Regions from separate parts of the Paenibacillus sp. EKM301P genome, predicted to be linked through region 1. Evidence: riboswitches for the same ligand, from Rfam matches in the RefSeq annotation. Region 1 holds a riboswitch; the other holds the start of a gene.

Evidence for each region. A riboswitch is a leader RNA that binds a small molecule or an ion and turns the genes downstream of it on or off. The one in region 1 is predicted to bind cyclic di-GMP.
Region 2: it holds a riboswitch for cyclic di-GMP, as region 1 does, so the genes downstream of both, HFD99_RS07215 (glycosyl hydrolase) here and HFD99_RS22060 (LPXTG cell wall anchor domain-containing protein) in region 1, are expected to answer to the same signal.

Annotation. Positions count from the first base shown of each region.
Region 1 covers NZ_JAALFM010000014.1:56,546-66,894, reverse strand. The annotation lists gene HFD99_RS22095 (LysR family transcriptional regulator) at 1-473, shown strand, start outside; gene HFD99_RS22090 (amino acid ABC transporter permease) at 501-1,151, opposite strand; gene HFD99_RS22085 (amino acid ABC transporter permease) at 1,166-1,825, opposite strand; gene HFD99_RS22080 (transporter substrate-binding domain-containing protein) at 1,897-2,727, opposite strand; gene HFD99_RS22075 (amino acid ABC transporter ATP-binding protein) at 2,770-3,507, opposite strand; gene HFD99_RS22070 (cupin domain-containing protein) at 3,836-4,303, shown strand; gene HFD99_RS22065 (class D sortase) at 4,393-5,058, opposite strand; gene HFD99_RS22060 (LPXTG cell wall anchor domain-containing protein) at 5,170-8,718, opposite strand; cyclic di-GMP riboswitch class I at 8,954-9,034, opposite strand; gene HFD99_RS22055 (AraC family transcriptional regulator) at 9,085-9,966, opposite strand.
Region 2 covers NZ_JAALFM010000002.1:368,773-379,121, forward strand. The annotation lists gene HFD99_RS07185 (sugar transferase) at 1-379, opposite strand, end outside; gene HFD99_RS07190 (CpsD/CapB family tyrosine-protein kinase) at 463-1,140, opposite strand; gene HFD99_RS07195 (YveK family protein) at 1,121-1,870, opposite strand; gene HFD99_RS07200 (helix-turn-helix domain-containing protein) at 2,199-2,567, shown strand; gene HFD99_RS07210 (hypothetical protein) at 3,115-5,409, opposite strand; gene HFD99_RS07215 (glycosyl hydrolase) at 5,458-7,059, opposite strand; cyclic di-GMP riboswitch class I at 7,073-7,154, opposite strand; gene HFD99_RS07220 (sugar phosphate nucleotidyltransferase) at 7,310-8,686, opposite strand; gene HFD99_RS07225 (UDP-glucose dehydrogenase family protein) at 9,342-10,349, opposite strand, start outside.

The DNA.
Region 1 (10,349 bases):
TGGATGTTGGCATCACCCTACACTCGGGTACAGATGAAAGGCTTGTCCGGCTTCCTCTTCGCACAGAGAACTACTGTCTTATTGTCCCGGTAAACCATGCATTTTCCAACCGTTCTTCCATTATGCTGGACGAATTGAGGCATGTACCCTGGGCGATGCAGCCAGAATGCCATCCCGGTAGGAAGCTGATTGAGAAATGCTTTAGTGATCGCGGGTATCCCTTTGCAACCGTCTTGGAAACTAATTCTATAGCTTCAATCCTGCGCTGGGTGCAGGAGGGACTTGCCGTAACCTTACAGACGAAGTCCCTTGCGGCCGAACTGGATCGTTCGCATTTTTGCACGGTGCCTATTTTGCGTGGTGCGCCTCAAGGTCAGCTAGAGTTGATTTATCGATCTGACCGTTACCAGGGAGAAGCAGTGAAACGATTGATAGATAAGATACAAGCTGTGCTGACAGAGCGCTCCAACTAATGGCAACCCTGATGAGTATCAGAAGCCTTAATGTGTACGAACCTCCAGCCTGCGTGCAATCAGTGACATACTGTAATTAACGGCAAAGTACAGGAAAGCGGCGAACAGCAGAGCTGGAATGACAAAGGATTGATTTTGTCCACCGACGATCTGAATGTTATGCGTCAGCTCCGGCAAACTGATAATGACAGCCAGTGACGTATCCTTAAATAGGGAAATGAACTGGCTGACAATCGGGGGTACCATGCGACGAAGCGCTTGGGGCAGAATGATATGCCATAAGGTTTGAGAATAGCTTAGACCGGAGGAACGTGCGGCTTCCACCTGTCCTTTATGGACCGAATTCAGACCACTGCGCACAATCTCGGCGATCATGGCTCCCTCGAAGATTGACAGTCCTGTGATGGCTGCCCACTTGAGGGAAATTGAAAATCCGATGGATGGCAAAACCATGCCGATGAAGAAAATAATGAGCAATAAGGGCAGATTGCGAATCAGATCAATGATAAAGGCTGCAACCTGTGAGAGCACAGGTAAGCGGGTATAGCGCAGAATGCCGAATACGATACCAAGAGCGAAGCTGAATATGATAGAGTAAATGGCAACTTCCAGCGTGAGCAGGAAGCCCTCCAGTATAAAACGCACATTAGGCCATACAAACAATCCGCTGAAATCCATACGGGCTTCCCTCCTTAGGATGTTTTGGACAGGCGTCGCTCCATATAGAGTACAAGAAAGCTGAGCGGAACCGTCAATACAAGATACAGCAGCGCCGTGATCGCATAGACTGTGATGGGCAGGAAGGTATCCGAGTTAATGAGATCCGAGTAATACATGAGATCCAGTCCGGCCACAATGGCCAGCACGGAAGAGTTTTTGACCAGATTGATGAATTGGTTGCCGATTGCAGGCAGTACAATTTTGATGGCTTGCGGTAAAATAATGCTGATCATCGTCTGGTTGTAATTCAGCCCGGAGGACCTTGCCGCTTCAAATTGTCCTTTGGGTACAGATTGAATGCCGGCACGTATAGCTTCTGCAATGAAAGAGGCTGTGTACACAGTCAATCCAAGCGTTCCAGATACAAAGCCATCCAAGGGGATGCCCAAAGTGGGAAGACCGAGATAAAAAAACAGTACGACAATCAGCAATGGAATATTGCGGATGACCTCTACATAGACAGTACCGATCCAGTTTAGCCATTTAAAAGGCGCAATTCGGAAGATGGCAATGATAGCGCCCAGAATAAAGCTTCCGATCAAGGCAATAACACTAGCTTGAACAGTATGAAGCAAGCCCTCTCTAAAACGGTCGCCATGATCGAGAAGTACGTTGATATCAAAAGTAAGCATCTACGGGTATACCTCCTTATCCAGAGCTAAGAAAGGAAGGAGCACGCAATCGCGGCTCCTTCACAAGATCATTATTCGGGTTTAACCCCAAGCCATTGCTCATGCAGCTTATCGTATTCACCATTGCTTTTCAGTTCCTTGATCGTATCATTAATGGCTTGCAGCAGTTCGGTTTGTCCCTTCTTCACTGCAATACCGTAAGGTTCCTCTGTGAAGTTCCCGCCTACTAGGGTATAATTCGGATCTTGCTGTTGCATGCCAAGCAAAATAGAGTTATCGGTAGTCAACGCTTGCCCTTTACCTGCCTTGAGGGCATTGAAGGCATCTTGATAGTTTTCGAACTCTAAAATCGTTGCTTTAGGCGCTTTTTCGCGGATATTTTTTGCGGAGGTAGAGCCTTTAACAGCGAGCACCTTGGTATCGGGAGTCAGGGACTCCAGACCTGTGATCGGGCTTCCCTTTTTCACAAGCAGGGATTGCCCTGCATTAAAGTAGACATCGCTGAAATCGACCTGTTTTTTGCGTTCATCCGAAATGGTCATCGTGGCGATAATAGCGTCGATGTCCCCATTTTGAAGTAAGGTGATTCGTGTTTTGGACGTGACTTCCTTGAGCTCAAGCTTGGTTTCATCACCAAAAATATGCTTGGCTACAGCCTTGGCGATGTCGATATCAAAGCCCTCGACCTTACCGCTAGCCGGGTCTTTTAGTCCGAACAACTTGGTATCGTACTTCACCCCAATGACCAGCTTGCCACGCTGTTTGATGGCTTCCAGCCCGTTGGAAGCTGCTGCCTCATTTCCTGACGTTGCTGCTTCTTGCTTGCCTCCACAGCCTGCCAAGACGAGCAGACAGGATAATGCAACCAGCACCAAAGTACTCCACTGAAATCTTTTTCTCATCAAGATGATCCCCTTTCGATTTTTATTCCATTAATAGTCTGTTTAATGATGAATCAGACGGCTCAGGAACAGGCGAGCCCGTTCTTCACCCGGATTCTGAAAAAACTCAGCAGGTTGGCTGTCTTCCAGGATCTGTCCTTTGTCCATAAAAATCACGCGGTCTGCCACTTCACGGGCAAAGCCCATTTCATGAGTGACGATGACCATCGTGATGCCCTGATGGGCAAGCGAGCGCATGACATCCAGCACCTCTCCGATGGTTTCGGGGTCCAGGGCTGAAGTAGGCTCGTCAAACAGCATAATTTTCGGATTCATCGCGAGTCCACGGGCGATCGCCACCCGCTGCTGCTGTCCACCGGACAATTGGGCGGGGTAGCTCTGTGCCTTTTCCTCGATTCCGACACGCTTCAGATAGGTGAGGGCTGTTTGAATAGCTTCTTCTTTCGGGATGCCCAGTACCTTCATCGGTGCCAGTACAATGTTCTCAATCACCTTTTTGTGGGGATACAGATTGAAATGTTGGAATACCATCCCGATATTGCGACGGAAGGCGTTAATATCAATCTTTTTGTCATGCACAGGGACATCGTTAACGATTAGCTCCCCATCGGATATCGTTTCCAGACGATTGATGCAGCGAAGCAGGGTGCTTTTACCTGAGCCGGAGGGACCGATGATGACAACGACCTCGCCCTCCTTAATCTGAAGATTGATGTCTTTAAGTACATGAAAGTGACCGTAATGCTTGTTGACATTGCGAAATTGGATCAGAGAGCTCACCCCTTTTTTTGACTTGAATACATCGCTTAGTAGACGACTGACATGATTAAGCTCTATTAGAATTTCAAAATTTCTCTCATGATACTATAAGCTTACAATAAAAAACAAGATTTTATGTCAATAAACTTTACGTTAAATATGTTTTTGAATGTATTTTTACTAGTTTAATGTTATTTTTATGATGAAAATGAGTATGTATCCACAATTTAATGTCATTAAATTTGACATAGTTTATTGATCTTCGACATGCAGAGGGAGAAACGTGACAAAAGCAGCGCTATGTTTTACAGTAGGGGAGAAGGAATTTAGGGTAAAGGAAGGATAGACAATGACGAAAGCTATTTCACCGCTAGTCACGGCATTGGGCATGGAGCCCCATCCAGAAGGCGGCTGGTACAAAGAGATGTGGAAGGCCAATTTTCAAATTCCGAAGCCTGTACTGCCGGATGTGTATTCCGGTCCGCGCTTTGCAGCTTCGTCTACGTATTTCTTGCTGCATCCGGGTGAGTTCTCCGAGTGGCATGTGGTCCATTCTGATGAGCTGTGGCTATACCATAGCGGAAGTCCTATAGAGCTAAAATTGGGTGGAAGCGGAGAAGAACCTGGCGAAGAAACGGTAATTATCGTTGGTGCAGATGTGGAGGCAGGACAACATCCACAAGCACTCGTACCAGGAACAGTATGGCAAACGGCACGTCCGCTGGGGGATGAGCCTGTGCTGGTAACCTGTGTTGTTGCACCAGGATTCCACTTTGATGATTTCAAGCTGATTGCCAAGAATTCAACTGAAGCATGATGTGAACTATGGCGGGTGTATTTCTGTAAACGAGCAGGAATAGCCCGCCTGATTTATTTTATCCATAGGAATGGGCGATTTAGCTAGGTTTAGGTGCTTAACTTGGCTTGAACAATGAGACGATGGGTGGGATTCACGAGAGGGTCGCATGTAATTAGCGTGAGCAGCTTATGGTTTTTGAAGCTTTTCAGAACAGACACGTCCATTGGATCGACTACCTTTATACTGTAAACTTTATACATATACTGGCTACCTTGAGCGTTAACAACAATTTTATCTCCAATCTTCAGTTCATGAAGACGATTAAATAAACGTCCAGGAGTACGGGCTCGATGAGCAGCAATAGCAGCATTCCCCACTTGTCCCAGCTTTCCCGTTTCCGGCATATGTACTGCCGCATATTTCATATTTTTCCTCGTCGCGCCTTCCAACACGGGGAGCTTTAAAGCAATACGACTTATGCTAATAGTGGCTATAGGAGTTTGTTCATTAACGCTGACATTGGGAGCGGGGGATGGAAAGGTATGTTGCCGTGCCTCACTAACCGGAGCTTCCGCTACCCGAGTGGACAAGCGAGCATAGCTGTCTGCAAGACTAGAAGGCAATACCGAATTGCTTTTTTCTAGTGATAACTCCGCTGCTTGTAACAGCTTGTGTTGTTCTCGATCCTCATTCCATTCGGTCGCTTTAGGAAACAAAATAAAGAGTAAGCCCAACCCAATAAACAGATAGGAAAGTTTACGCAGATTCAGCAACCTCATCTCCCCTAAGCAATGTACGGATGATACATACTTTGAAAAAAATGCCCCATTTCCGTCTCATTCCACTCGGGAATGAGACGGAAGATCAGGGCAGGTAGATTGCATTTATTTTTGGTTTGTCCGTCTAAATTTTAAAAATACGCCGCTTATAATCATGGCAATGCCTGCCAAATAAAACGGAACGGGGCTACTTTCACCTGTTTGGGGCAACTGATGCACTGCAGGTGGCTCCTCTGGCTCTTTCTCCGGATCATGGAGACGGATTTTAGGTTTGGGCTCGTCGTTCGGCTCCACTGGAGGAGACGGATCTTGATGAGGCATGACGGCTGGCGGTTCAGGCAGTGCTTTGGGTTCCTCCCGGGCTACTGGCGGCGGTGTAGGTGCGGGTTCCTCCTGTGGAGGGACTATGTCCTCCGGAGGCCTTGGCAGTGACGGAGGAACGGTTATAGATGGTGTCACGGGCACCTCGGGATCTTTATCATGTTTTTTCCCGGAGCCTCCCGCTGGGGGAGACGGCTCTGGGTGGGGAGGTGTGCCCGGGTCTACAGGTGTTTCGGGTTCGTTTTTCTTTTCTTTACGATTGGTGATCACAACCCTCTTTATGCCAGAGCCTTGTTGGGGTGCTGCGTCTATTTTGATCTCAAGCTTACCCTCCGTTATTTCATACCCCTCCGGTGCTGCCAATTCTTCCAAAATGTAATCGTCATGAAGTAAGGAGGAAAAGATGATTTTGCCTTCCACATTGGTCGTTTGTATAAGCGGTGCTCTTTTTTGTCCCTTATCATAGAGCGCAAACCGGGCGCCAGGCAGTACTCTGTCGGGAGCATCCTGATCTACCTTGGTCAGCTCAAGGGTTTCGGTTACGCCCCCACCAGAACCGGAGCCGGAAGACGTTCGTACGATGATTTCCTGACTGGTTTCCCGCAGTTCTGTCGTCAAACGATCTCCTGCAAAAGCAACCTTGTTGCTCACCTTAGCTTTATCCTCAGCATGAATGAACGATTGATATTCAAGAATAAAAGCAGTGGAAATATCCTTGGCAAAAGTAAGCTCAAAAGTTTGCTGACCCTGAGTGTCTGTCTTGATGTGAAGCCAGTAATCTCGGTTTTTGATTAATTCGGTGCCCTTGGTGGTATTTCCATTGGCAGCCATGATTGCAGAGTATACATGAAAGGAATCCTCAATTAAGATTTGGTTGTTGCTAGGCTGATCGACTATTTTAGCGTTGGACACATGTGATTGTCCTTCATTGATACGAATGCTCCAGTCGATCTTATTTCCATTTTGTGCGCCGGCCTTAGACACATATTCCCCGCCATGAGGTACCGTAACTTGGGCTGCCCAATCGGAGACGGTTTTTTGTCCATCCAGTAGAAGAGCGCGATTATGAATTTCCTTTTCAATCAATTCTCCTTCCAATGAAGTTTGAAAGGTAATCCAGTACGGAGTCTGTATCGGCTTCTTGAACTGGATACGCAATTCATTACTATTTTGTTTAGTGGGAGGAATAATTGTATATTGATCTGCCGGGATTTCAGCCCCTTTTTGTACGCCATCCCACCATCCCAGCAAGGTCATATCGTATACTTTTACGGAGCCAGGCAGTAACCTCTGACCTTGCAATAAGACATCTCTCACTTCCGCATGATTCAGGATCTTGCGATTATAGTTGGCTTTAATATCCCAGGTAATGAGTTTGGAGCTCGCATCATAGCTTCCTTGCTTGGCCCCATTCCGTTGTGTCATAAAGTCCGGCCAGATCGGGCATTCCACCTCATGCGATGATGTTTCACCATTTTCATATTGATAATCTATAAAGGATTTGTTGCGAAATTCGGGCTTCGTCGTATCTGTTTTCCAATCATTGTTGTAGAGAGTTGAATATTTGATCGTATAAGCTTTCTGAATCGTTTTATGAAAAATAAGTGTAAACCCTTGTTTATAGTCCGCTGATCGTGGAACTAGCTCATAATCCATGGGCGCGAGTAGTTCCGTTGTACCGTCAACACTTTGAATTTTCAGGGTGTCGGGCAACAAGGCGAGGCCCCCATTAGGGAACACATCCTTAATGACAATATTTTTCATGGTGTATGAGTCTGTATTAATGGTGATCACCCAAGGTATGACTTTCGTGTTGTAATTGGGCGTGTCATACATTTTAGTCATAACTCCGCTTGTGATTTCCGTCGATATGATCTTCTGGGTTCCATCTGTGGTGATGATGTTTGTAATTTTTTCATCTTCATAGACGCGGCCTCTAGCCTGGGTCTGATATCGGATGGTATAGGCTGAATCTACATCGAAGTTGAATTGAAGTTTGAAGCCGTTACGGTCGGGATAGTCAACCGGGATGACGGTGTACGCCCACGATGGAAGCTCCTCCAGTGTATTTCCCTTAAATACTTTCAAAGAACCGGGCAGCAATTTTTGAGTTTTGTTGAAATGATCAATTAAAAGGGCTTTGGCTTCGGGGATTTTTGTCTCGCCAAAGTTATATCTTATGGCCCACGAGAGTGTTTGTGTGGCATGATCATACTTTTCAACTTTTTTGGACAAAAATTCACCACGCTCCACCTGAACTGTAGCGGTGGCAGCAACGTTATCTATCGCATCTCCTGAAAGCGTCGCTGTGTTGGAAAAGCGAGTTTCGTTGCCAGTAATGCGGGTGGAGTATTGGATCTGATAGGCAGTGCTAATGCTAGCATCTTGAAAACGAATTGCAAATCCGGTCCCGGCTTGATCCGATTCAATGGCGTATTTACTCGCATTCACTAGGTCTTTGACAACGGTCGTGCCATCGATATTGACTTGCAGATGATAGAGTCGGATAGAGCCTCTCACGAGTTCCAGTCCTGAAGGAGTTGGATCGGTAATGAGGGCGTGTTTAACGGTGTTTAGCTGTTTGTTCACATCAATGGCCCAGTCGATCTGGTGGGTGCCATTTATTTTTCCTTGCTTGCTTAAAGTTGGCCCTGACTGGGGTTTCACATTTACGATGACCGTTTGAACCCCGCCCTTAATTGGAATCGCAATGATGACTTCTGTGCTGCCTTTCACCGTTTCTTTTGTGAATTCGGTTTTAATTTGCAGTTTGCCGCTGACATGGGAATGGTTCTCTACATATTGGTTAAAGGTCATGATGACCTTACCCTGACGATCTACTGTAAAGAACCCCACGGTCCCGTCTGTAGTCACTAGCGGAGATGAGATATCAGTGTAGATGACAAACTGTTCTGGTAAGTGAAAGGTGAAGGTATCCCCTGCTTTATAAGCATCGTCAGGAAGCTCCCATTCATAGCCAAGTTGGATGGCTGATCCAATGTCGAACGTACTACCTGGATTATATACCGCATCAATGACACGTCCGGCTTCGTCCGTTAGAATCAACTTCGTTAGTATACTCTGGGGAGCTGCTTCCTTTTGAGACTTTGAATGAGCTGCTCCTTGCACGGAAGGGACAGTGTTTGGCGGAACCTCCTTAGGGGGTTCAGGGTTTGGGACCGCATATACAGCATCCGTAACGGTTGTAGGATCGGATACAGCACTGTGCGGCAGTTCAGGGGCAGGAGGATCTGCGTAAGCCAGTGTGGTGCTGAAAAAGCTTTGGACAATGAGCAATAAGGCAATAATCATGACATTTATTTTGGTTCCCATGCTCCAAGTGATTCTCCTATTCATCGTAATATGGCAAGCTTCGGCGATTATGTTGTGTTATATTGTTTTCCTTCCCTCCTCCTAGTTCGAAATTAGTATATTCAGCATGCTAGGTTGACATGACTACCCCAACAGAAAAAAACCTTGATCATAGTGATCAAGGTTTTTTCTTCGAGAGAGGTATAGCAATTTTGTGATGGAGCTATGTAAAAAGGCATAATAAAAAGCTCGTTCACCTGGTAACTGGCTGCCATCCGAGTAGGAAGGCCCTATAGTTTTGCGTCACTGTCTTTCGACAGCTTTGCCATTAGCTTGAATAGCTTGTGCGTCTATCGTCTATCAAACGGAGTACAGGAGACCTCCTATTTACAGTTTGGAGCGGTTTCCCCATTTTTTACGGAAGGAATGAGGTGTTTCCCCTACATGTTCCTTGAATAGGTTGATAAAATGGCTCGTATTGGGAATCCCAACGTACCTTGCGATATCCACTATGGATATGTCACTGGTTTTAAGCCATCCCTGAGCGGCTGTGATCCGGACATTAATGAGATAATCAATTGGAGAAAATCCAATCTGTTTTTTGAAATTTTTAGCAAGATTAAATTTGTTTAGGTTGAACATGTCTGCCAGCGAGTCCAGCGTAATTCGCTCACAGTAGGACTGGTCCAAATACTGCTGCACCTGACGTACTTCGCTGAGTGTTCCAGCATTTACATACCGATGATCATAAGGATGCTGCAAAATATACGTCAGTATTTCACCAATGAGTCTGGACGTTAGCAGCTCGCCGGAAAGGCTTCGATCAGACTGCCCGCAGATTAGTGCATGCAGCTTGTCTAATATAACATATGGATTGTGCAGGGATATTACCGGTTTATTATGCTTGGCAAATTGTTCGTAAAAATGTTCGATCAGGTTGCCGTACAGGTATAAGCTGATAAACTCCCAGGCTTCATCACCGGAGGTGCTGTATTGTAAATATTCATCGCAATTAATAAAAAACAAATCATGAGGCTTTAAAATATACTTCTTGTCCCGGTACAGTAATTCTCCCTTACCAGACAGCGTAAAAACAAGCAAAAAGGAGGTGAGTTCTTTCCTTTCTATTGTAAAATCAGAGGTTTTTTGGAAATAGCCTAATTCCTGAATATATAAAAGGGATTGCTTGGCAAAAGCGGAGGGAGTGCGCACAATTACGACAGGTTCGCCGTTCCAGAGGCCCTCGGTGTTTTTTTGGTCTGTTGTCATATTCAATTCCTTTACAAAAAAGCAATTTTATCTAGCTTATCTTGGTTTGATTTACCAATATATAATGGCTGATTAAACATGATTTACTATTTAATAAAAGTTTATTTTATCACATTAAATATGTCTATATATCAAATTATGTGTGTGAGTTTTATAGAAGCCCCGCTTCTTATGGATATTCAACCTGGTTATCCGTATAAAAGGTCGAATATTGTTGAAAGAATTCTGAGGTCATCATGGATTCAAATCCTTTCTGGGGTCAAATATAGGATAGTGTTGAAAAAAATATCTTACATGCCCATTCAACTTTTCCATTCACTTCTCCTTTCGGTTTAAGAAATTTAGGACTTGGTTCTGATAAAATGGTTCGTAAGGCTTATTAT
Region 2 (10,349 bases), on a different contig from region 1:
GGGTAATTCGGGGATCGTCCCGCATTTTGAACATCGCACCCTCAATTTCATTTTCCACCAGCAATGCAGACAATCTGGCTTCGGCATCAGACACCATGGAACGAAATTTGATCATGCGAAACGGTCGCTCATGTTTACCAATACGTATTTGATAAAATAATGCACTTCCTTTGGGGTCCTCCAGCTTGATCAACAAAATGACGAGCAGAAATACCGGGCACAGTACGATGATTCCAATAAAAGACAGTATAATGTCCATACTTCGCTTCACGAACGGATATACGCTCCATCCTTGTCGTCGTTCAAGCCCATGAGCGACCGAATATACATCTACTGACGCGCCCAGCACTTTGGCCTCGTTCGAGCGGGAAGAAGACACGTCTCATCACCTCACTCCTTATTGATAAATATTATTTATTCATTGTTAAAAGAATTTTATATACTTTTATTTTCCCCGATTTTTCATGTCAGATTGCGTTCCTCCATACCACGCTCGGCGCGGCGCTTCACGTTATTGAGCACTACACCCAGAATGCGCGCCTTAACTCTTTCTAAATTTGCCTTCGCCTTCTTAACGACATCCTTTTTGACTTTCCCTGCCTGTACTACCAAAATGACACCATCACACATGGCACTTACAATGAGGCCATCCGGAAAAGGCAGCAGGGGTGGCGTATCCATCAGAATCACGTCATAATGTTCTTTTAGCTCAACTAGTAGAGCCTTCATTCTACGGGAACTGAGCATCTCGGACGGATTGGGTGGATTCGGTCCAGCTGTGATTGCATGCAGATGATCAATCCCGGTTTCCTGAACCACATCCTGCCATGTCTGTTGATTGGCAAGTACCCGTGTCAGCCCTGTATGATTGCGCAAACCAAACATATGATGCAAGGAGGACCGACGCAGATCCATATCCATAACCAGCACCTTTTTTCCCTCTTGCGCATAGGTTACAGCCAAATTGCTAATCGTGACTGTTCTGCCTTCACCCGCCTGAGCGGACGCCACCATCATCACCTCAATCGGCTCGTCTATAGAGGAAAACTGGATGTTAGTGCGAAGCATGCGGTACTCCTCCGACACGGAAGACTGAGCATGCAAGGATGTAACGAGCTGATTATTGATTAATCGCGGCATATTGTCCCTCACCTACCTGTTTAGGAGTTGTAGTAGAGCTGTCAGAGCGTCTATCTTCTTTTTTCATTTTTGTAATCAGGGATAGGGTAGGCAGACCGAGTTCTTTTTCAATATCCTCCTCATTTTTAAATGTATCATCCAATACCTCCAGCAAAAACGCCAAGCCTATGCCCAGTAATAAAGAAATGGTAAAAGCAATAAAAATTTGTATAGCGGGATTATTGTTCACGGGAACTGCTGGGTCATTCAGACTGGCTTCGCTTAGGATGGTGACATTGTCCATTTTCATGATAGAGGGGATTTGCCGTTTGAATACTTTGGCTACCGCATTGACGGTTTTCACAGCCTTCGTATACGATAAATCGCGGACTGTAACATCCATGACCTGTGAATCACCTGCGGTGTTTACTCTTAATTTTTGCGCCAAAACTGACGGAGTAACCTTAAGATCGGGGAAGCTGGCGACCACCTGATCCATAATCGCCGAGGAGATCATAATTTGCTTATAGGAGTTCGTTAGAGCTATATTGGTTTGCACCACACTGTAATCGACGACACCTGCACGGTCCGGTCGTGGCGTCTGATTAATAATGAGCTTGGCGGTAGCTTCATAAACCTGCGGGGTAAAATATACATTTTTTATGCCTACTACAGTACACACCAGCAGTACAATGCTACCAATCAACCACATTCTTTTGCGGATCAAACGGATGTACTCTTTCAACTGCACAAGACCAGTCCTCCCTGCTTGACTTGTTTTCGATGAATAACGCTTGTACTGATCCTCTGCATGACGGGGAAAAGAACGATGCATGACCCTCTAATCTATAGTAAAATGTTGTATAATAGCGCATAGAAGGTCTAGCCAGCGAATAAGCACACAATGCTCAATCATCGTTGGCCTCTTAAGGGTATATAAATGAAGATATAAGTGAAAACTATGAAATAAGGATACGTTATGTAACCTACATAATTAATTTATGATACAAATTGTATCTTGTCAAGCGCAAAATTGCTTTTCTTACCTTTCTTAACCTTGCCTTCAGGAGGAAAAACAGATGAATTATGGAACCCGCATCGCTGAATTACGAGAACATAAGGGATTAAAACAAGAGGAATTAGCGCAATCCCTCGGAATTACGCGGGCGGCTCTTTCTCACTATGAAAAAAATAGACGCAAGCCAGACTTTGAGACCTTGACCAAGCTCGCTGATATTTTCGAGGTAACCATCGATTATTTGGTGGGACGTACGAGCCACCCGACAGCCATATTGGATTCAGATGTGAGGGAATTTGTGGATCAGCTTGAACTGTCAGACGAGGATATCCTGCAACGTTTTAACCTGACGATTGACGGACGCACCTTGTCTGAGGAAGAAGCCAAACGTTTTATCGCGTTTGTTCGAATGGAACGAATGATGGAATAAAGAAAGCGCCGCTGCTTGATGTTTGGCTTAAGTAGGACCAGCAACTGAAAATTACACGCGCTTGTCCTTCTGGCACTTAGTTCTATCAGCGTCGCCCTCCAGCCATTCTGGTGTCGTGATACCACATTGGAGCAAAATGTTCCGGATGTCCAAGTGGATGGCTGCTTTGACTGCTTTCCGTGCGTTGTCTCGAAGAAGAGGGCCATTCCCCCCTAATTCTGTTTCCTTGTTCATTCAGCACTAACCTCACTTTATTAGTCTTGGTCGCCGGAAAGAAAGAGATTCCCTACAAACCATGTATGTATAGTCATGAACAAAACTATTATATATGAATACATACCTGCAATGTTGTCGTCTTATGACGAGAATATTAAAGGATTTTCTTATTTTTTTCTCCATTATACGTAAAGTATTGGCAATTCAGAACGATTTACAAATAAAAAAGAACCTGTCAGGTCCTATTTTCTCCTGATAGGTTCTTTTTTGCTTTCTTTCGGAATGGTGTTAGATATTCATTAGGTAAGGTCCTACATGCATTCCGGTGTAACTAAGCGACCTCGGCTGCCTGAGAAACCTGAGTACCTCCGGTCGCTCGGACTTTGTAGACGTAATGACTTCCAGCTTTTACAGTGCGGTCCGTATACGTGCTCCCTTCTACTTGCGAGGCAATCACCTGATAGGCACCGTCTGTCCGGTCAGCACGCAGCACATCATAGGAAGATATGCCTTCTGCTTGAAGCCAATTAATCTTTACCCCCCCATCCTGAATAGAGGCTGCTTTCACCTCTGTTGGGGCGGAGGCCGTGGTTTGATCTGTACTTTTTAATTCCAAAATATATTGTACCGATTCGCCAGGGCCCAGCTTTTCTTCAAAATCAAGGGCAGGAGAAGCCTTCAGCCCTGATATGGAACGCTGCGCCTGACTGTAGGTGGGACCCGCCCCAAAACGTTCCCCCGTGTACAAGCCAGCTTTCGGCATCGTCACCCGTACACGAACGGTCTGCGTAGTGGATTCGAAATTCACTAGGTTCACCAGCAATTTGTTCGAGGTAGCGCCGCTACCTGCCAGCGGTTTAAGCTTGGACGTATCCACCGCGCGAACATAGACCATCTTGTCCTTGGTCTCCTCTGGATTCAACATTGTATAAGTCAGTGGTTTACCATGCGTGGCATAGGCTAGACTCAAGCGTCTCATAATCTTAACGCGAGTGTCCTGTCCTTGCCCAAACGGATAAATTTCCGTGTTAGCCGGGTTGTGACTTTGCAGATCAAAACCCGTTTTAAATAGTGTGTAATCCTTATAAAAAGCAGCGTGCTGGATAAACATATCGGCAAACCCGATTTGCGATCGCATAATCCGATCGAATGCAGCTGCTTGTGGCTGACTAGCCCCGTAATCAGGATTGTCTCGATGCGTATCGTTAGTACCGAACTCCGTGTTTAGCATCTTTTTCGCCAGTCCGTTGCTCGAACCACCGAAGGTTTTCAAATTCTGAACGAAGCTGCCCCCGCCCTCTTCATTATACGATTCACCGTAGGCGTGTCCGTTGGTCAGGTCGGTGACTTCCTCTAGCTGTTTACGCTGCGCTGGGTCCCGTTCCCATCCATCCGGATCACCGCATTTTTGCGTGCCTCCGGTTTGATTTTTGCACGCCTTGGTAGAGTATGTCGGCCAGTAGGCCCAACCCGGCGCTACGGTTTTGAGGTGCGGTGCCAATTGCTTGCCTTCCGTATTCAACCATTTAGCCACAGCCAGATCTACTGCCTTGGAACGATTAAACAAACCAGGTTCGTTATCTACTTCATAATATTGAAGGTATGAACCGTATTTTTTTACATAATCACGCAACTTTTGCTTGGCCGTCTCTGGCAGAGTACCATCTTTTTGCAGCTTAATATCACCTGTGTATAGATACAATGCAGACGATTGCATATTATACTGCTTTAACGTTTGATAGTAATCATCCACGTCTGTGCATGCCTTACCTACATTACTGGCACAGGTAACCCTCATGACGTTGCCACTATAGGCAATTCCCAGCCATTTGAGAACGTATGGTAGATGCTTAACTGCACCCTGATCATAATAAAATTCTTTATTATTCACATTCGTACCAGTCAGTATATATTTCCCATGTACCGGTTCGGCCGCAGGGGAAGCTAACGTCTCCAAGCTCAAGTCATCCCAAGTCCACCACACATTTTTATCTTCCGCAGAGGAGCAGTATAGGCAGCGCGCTGTCTTTAGCTTGAGTACGTTAACACCGCTTTGCAATTGTTCTTTGGGGATATACAGCTCGTAGTTGTTTTTGAAATTATAGGTACTCCCAGTACCGGATACCCCGGCAATCTGAATGATTCCAGACAGCTGATGATTTGAGAAGACAGCCATCTGCGGCACAGCTTTGCCCGCATCCAAAATCCGAACACGGAATATCATACCATTGGGAGGAACCTGATTCAGCTTATATTGAAGTGTTAGTTCTGGATTCGTGGATGCATTCAAACCAGGAGGAATATCTCCACTGCTGAGCAATACCGGAACTGTTGTACTCTCTGCTTCCGACAACGCCGAAAATGCTGCTTTAGCAGATGATTCGGAAGAAGCTGATGCTGCAGAAATATCGATATTATCCCTACCGACCACTCCTTTAAATTCCGCTGAGGAGTCATCCCTCTGACCCAGCTTCCATACTGGACTGGCCGCCGCTACCTTATCTGTCTGCAATTCTACACTTTTTGAAGCCGTGTATATAAACCAAGCGATCATGGCTAGAGCTGCGACCCCTAGTAATCCGGATAATACGATCGTATACCTATGGGTCAACCATTTTTTCATCATATGATACACCCTCTCTCCTCAAAATTTTTGACCGGGAAAGAGTATCTATCAAGGAAGAAACAAAGCGTTTCCGGGAACCACCGCTTTCGCTTCATGCTGACTTTCCCACATCAGACGTGCCATCGCATCGCCTTTTTCATCATAGTATTCCACTTTTAGATCTACCATTTTACCTGCTTCCAAAGCAATACTGCCTTTTCGCTCTGTCCAGCTTTGTTTGAACCAACTATCGATCACTAACTTGCCGTCTACCCATACACGAATACCATCATCGGATATGGTTGTGAACGTATAGGTCTCGCAGTATTGTGGCTTGATTTTACCCGTCCAGCGAACCGAGAACTGGTCGGCATTTACCTTTGGATCAGCAGCAATGGCGCGCCAGTTGTAGTCCAGCTTACTGTCTGTACGGATCAAAACAGGACTGCCGCTCAAATTCATATTGTTGAAATATTCGCCCCGCAGCCCGTTCACATATACTTCATCAGGAACGGAAGGAGGAGTCGGAGCTGGAGGAGCAATCACTACTGGTGGAGCTGGGAGAGGCTCACTTTGTCCCTCATCCGGTAAGGTCGGTACATCTGTTCCAGGTTGTTGGATGGCCTCCAGCCCATTTTTCACATCATCCCGTGTCAAACTCTTCGCATCGTTCATATAATCCTGTATTTGAGTGGTTGTGTTATTCTCGGTCAGCATCTTGCCCCAAGTCATGGAATACACCCATTTTGGCTGAGCCTGCAACACCTCAGAACTAGGTATCTCACCGTGCTCGCCAATGGCAATCGGCTTATTCCGTGCCAACTCGAGCAGTCCTTCATAATGACTTTGCTTAAAATCATTGTTGTAGATGTCTACTGCCAAAATATCCACTTTGTCATCCCCCGGATATTTTGGGGTATACGGGACAGTGTAAGAATTGGGAGCATTGGGACTCCACACCCACAACAGATTGTTCAATTGATGCGTGTTAACAAAACGATCGTACATGATATTCCATAGCTGATTGAAATTGTTTTTGTTTCCCCACCAGAACCAGTCACCATTCATTTCGTGGTAAGGTCTCCACAATACCGGAACCCCTGCATCACGAAGCTGCTTTAACGATACAGCGACCTTATCCAGATCGGCAATGAGGAGGTTATACTGCGTAGTGCCTGGCGTGACGTATTTATTGAACTCCGCCTGACTTACTTTGGCCTGCACATTGGCCCAAGTCAGCGGTCTACCCGGCAGCGCTTCATGAAAAGTCATCGTCACAATGCCACCTGCTCTGCTCCAACGAATAGCGCTATCGATGACATTTTTACGTTGTGCTGCTTCTGTAGCGTCAGATTGACCAGAGATGGCTCCCATCTCATAGCCGTGCAGACCCACATACGCCTGGCTGATTTTTTGGACCTTGTTGCTTAATTCATCTGGACTTTCCAAATAATCATGCTGACCAGTGACTGTTTTCTTTCCAGAGATGCTGAGTAAATAATTGTATAGTTCACGGGCCTGAGTACAAGCGTCCGAATTAACAGGTTGTAATGAAGCGGCATTCACCACAGACAGAGAATCACCAAATCCGACGGGAAACAAAGAAAAAATTATAACTACGGGGAGTACATGACGTATCAGTCGATACAGAGGAATAAAATTGAATCTCACTTTTGCTCTTCCTTTCGGTAGCCAGGCTGCCATCCTTACGGGAAGGCCCTTTAGCTTTGCGTACCTGCCTTTCGACAGGGCTGCGTTTATCGTTGGAAGGAGTTTGGATTCCTTCTTAACCTAAGTATCGACTTTTTTTTACCAAAATTTAATAGGTCATGTTCATGAATTTACAGGTTTTCGCCCAATTTCGACAGTTTGGGCTATAAATTTTCATCAAATCTTCTTTATTTCGTTTTTACGAAAACGATTATGAGATAAATTGATGACGGGCAATTTCATTCCAATCCATGCAAAAGCGTACAATATCCTCTTCAACCAACTCAGTGCCAGTCTGCACCTCTATAAAATCCACATCGGTTACAGCCAAAATACTATGCTTGGTTCCTTCAGGGATACGGACTACGTCACCGGCCTTCACTTTGTGCAGCTTCTCATTCAAAATAATTTCCGCTTCGCCGCTAATAATGGTCCAGATTTCGCTTCGTTTGAAGTGAAGCTGGTAGCTGATATTTTTACCTTTGTGTACGCGGATTCGTTTGGTCAGTACCTCATTACCCTCGTCATACTTTACATAGTCTACAACTCGATACTGCCCCCAACGACGTTCTTCATACATTGGACGCTGATCATGAGCCTTGAGCACTTCCTTGATGCGTGGGCTTTCTGCCTTATTGGTCACAAGAATACCATCTGGGCTAGCGGCTACAATCAGATCATTCGTTCCAATGATCGCTACCGGAATGTCCAACTCATTAATAAGGCTTGTATTGACACAATCCTCCGTTACTACACCTCTGCCCACTTGCTGATTAGACATTTCTTCTGTGAGCGTATTCCAGGTGCCCAAATCCTTCCAAAAACCATCATAAGGAAGAACAACAATGTCCTTCTCCTTCTCAACGACTTCGTAGTCAAAGCTGATTTTTTCCAGAGACGCATATTGCTTTTGCATTTCTTCATAATTCAGCGGCAGGCCCTTGGATGCCAGGATATCCAGCAAATAGCTTAATTTGAATGCAAAAACCCCGCAGTTCCATAGAGCATTGCGTTCAATCAGACGCTCCGCCTGCTCCCGGTCGGGTTTCTCTTGAAAATGGCTCACTTCACGGTAGCCTGTGCTACCTTGAGTGGCATCGTTTTTCGGAATAATATAACCGTATTTCTCTGAAGGATAGGAAGGGACAACCCCAATTAATGCAAGCTTGCCTTCACTCTCCTGAAGTGTGTGTTCCAGTTGGGCAACGGAAGCAAAGAAAGCATCCTCTACATAAGGATCTACAGGCAATATAGCTATAATTTCATCAGGCGAAACACCCGCAATGGAATATAGATAAGTCGCTGTCAGCGCAATCGCAGGAAAGGTATCTCTGCGTTCCGGCTCAACTATGATGCGCGTATTCGGTCCGACCTGACTCTGGATCATTTCAACCTGCGCTCTCCCTGTCGCAATAAACGAGGATTCGGATAATCCGTTGTCTCCCAATTGTCTCCATACCCGCTGCACCATGGATTCCGAAATCCCTTCCGGGCTCTCCAGTACCTTCAAAAATTGTTTGGAACGGGAATCGTTGGATAACGGCCATAATCTTTTACCGGAACCACCAGACAAAAGTACGAGCTTCATAATTCTCCACTTCCTCTCTATAATGTGTGGGCGATCGGATGAGGCAAGGTTGAGTAGCCCGCTACGGGCTGGATTTGATCTTACGATCGCTGTTGGACCGGGATTCAAATCCATTCCTACGCTACTCAAAAATGCATCATATCGATCATACCTTGTGGTGCAAAAGGCACGACCGGACATTATTAAGTCCGGTCAGCCTGTAAAAAACGTTCGGGAGCTCGGCGTTTGCCTGCCTTGCTTGCAAGCTTCTAGTAATCGACGCTTCGTAACGCCTTACCAAGATTGCCTTCGACTACCGCAATGGCAGCTTTGCTCCGCAGGAGCAACATAGCGTATCCGCATGGTAGGCTTGCTCCACAGGGGCGCCGCGGTACAGCGCATGGCGCCTTAATCGGAAGGAGCGGCTTCAACTGTGCCGCTCCTTCCGATACGCCCTTACTACTCCCATCCCCTAAGATGGGAGATTAAAAATCGTGACTCTATGCGGCAAAAGCAGCGGAGCGGCCCATTTGAATCTGGAGAAGCGCTGGCGTTCGCCTTTGCAGTGGGATTCTTACCTTGGAATGTTTTATATAATCCAGAGAATCCCACTGCAACAGCGATCGGAAGATCAAATAGAACGCATAGCGTCTCCCCCACCGCCCACAGTCACTTTTTAAACTTCCACTTTATCTCTGTTCCATCCACTCATCCGCGGACGACCCACGGAGTAGTATTCCAGTCCAGAGCCTTGAATCTGTTCCTCGGTGAATACGTTACGACCGTCAATCAGAACTGGCTTGTGTAGAATAGAGCCCAGTTGCACGAGATCAACTTCTTTGAACTCTTCCCAATCCGTCAGCAGGCACACAGCGTCGCTTCTTTCGGCGGCTTGCTGCGGGGAGGAGCACCATATAATATTCGGGTGATCCACGCGCTCCTTGAATTTATCCATCGCAATGGGATCATACAGCTTGACAATAGCACCTGCCTGAATGAGCGTTTCTACGATTTCCAGTGCTGGAGCTTCGCGGATGTCATCTGTATTAGGCTTGAAGGCGAGGCCCCAAATGCCAATCGATACGCCGTTTAGCTGACCCAGCGATTCACGCAACTTGGATACAATCATAAAGCGCTGGTCAGTGTTCACCTCGACCACCGATTTTAACAACTTAAATTCATAGTCTACATTACCCGCAATTTGGATGAGCGCATTCGTATCTTTCGGAAAGCAAGAGCCCCCGTATCCGATCCCTGCTTGCAGGAAAGAGGAACCGATCCGTTTGTCCATGCCCATACCTTCAGCCACACAGGTAACGTCCGCGCCAACCTTTTCGCAAATATTAGCAATCTCGTTAATAAACGAAATTTTAGTTGCCAAGAACGCATTGGAGGCATATTTGATCATTTCAGCACTGCGGATATCGGTCACATAGATTTTATCCGTGAATACCTGATGCAGAGTGACCATTGTTTCACGCAAACCTGTATTGTCCAAACCAATAATGATGCGATCTGGATGAAGCGTATCATTGATGGCTGAGCCTTCTCTCAGGAACTCCGGCGCGGATACAATATCAAAAGACAAACTCGTATGTCGAGCCACTACGTCCTTAATCTTTTCGTTCGTTCCGACAGGTACGGTACTCTTGGTCATAATAATCTTGTACCCGTTCATGGCTTT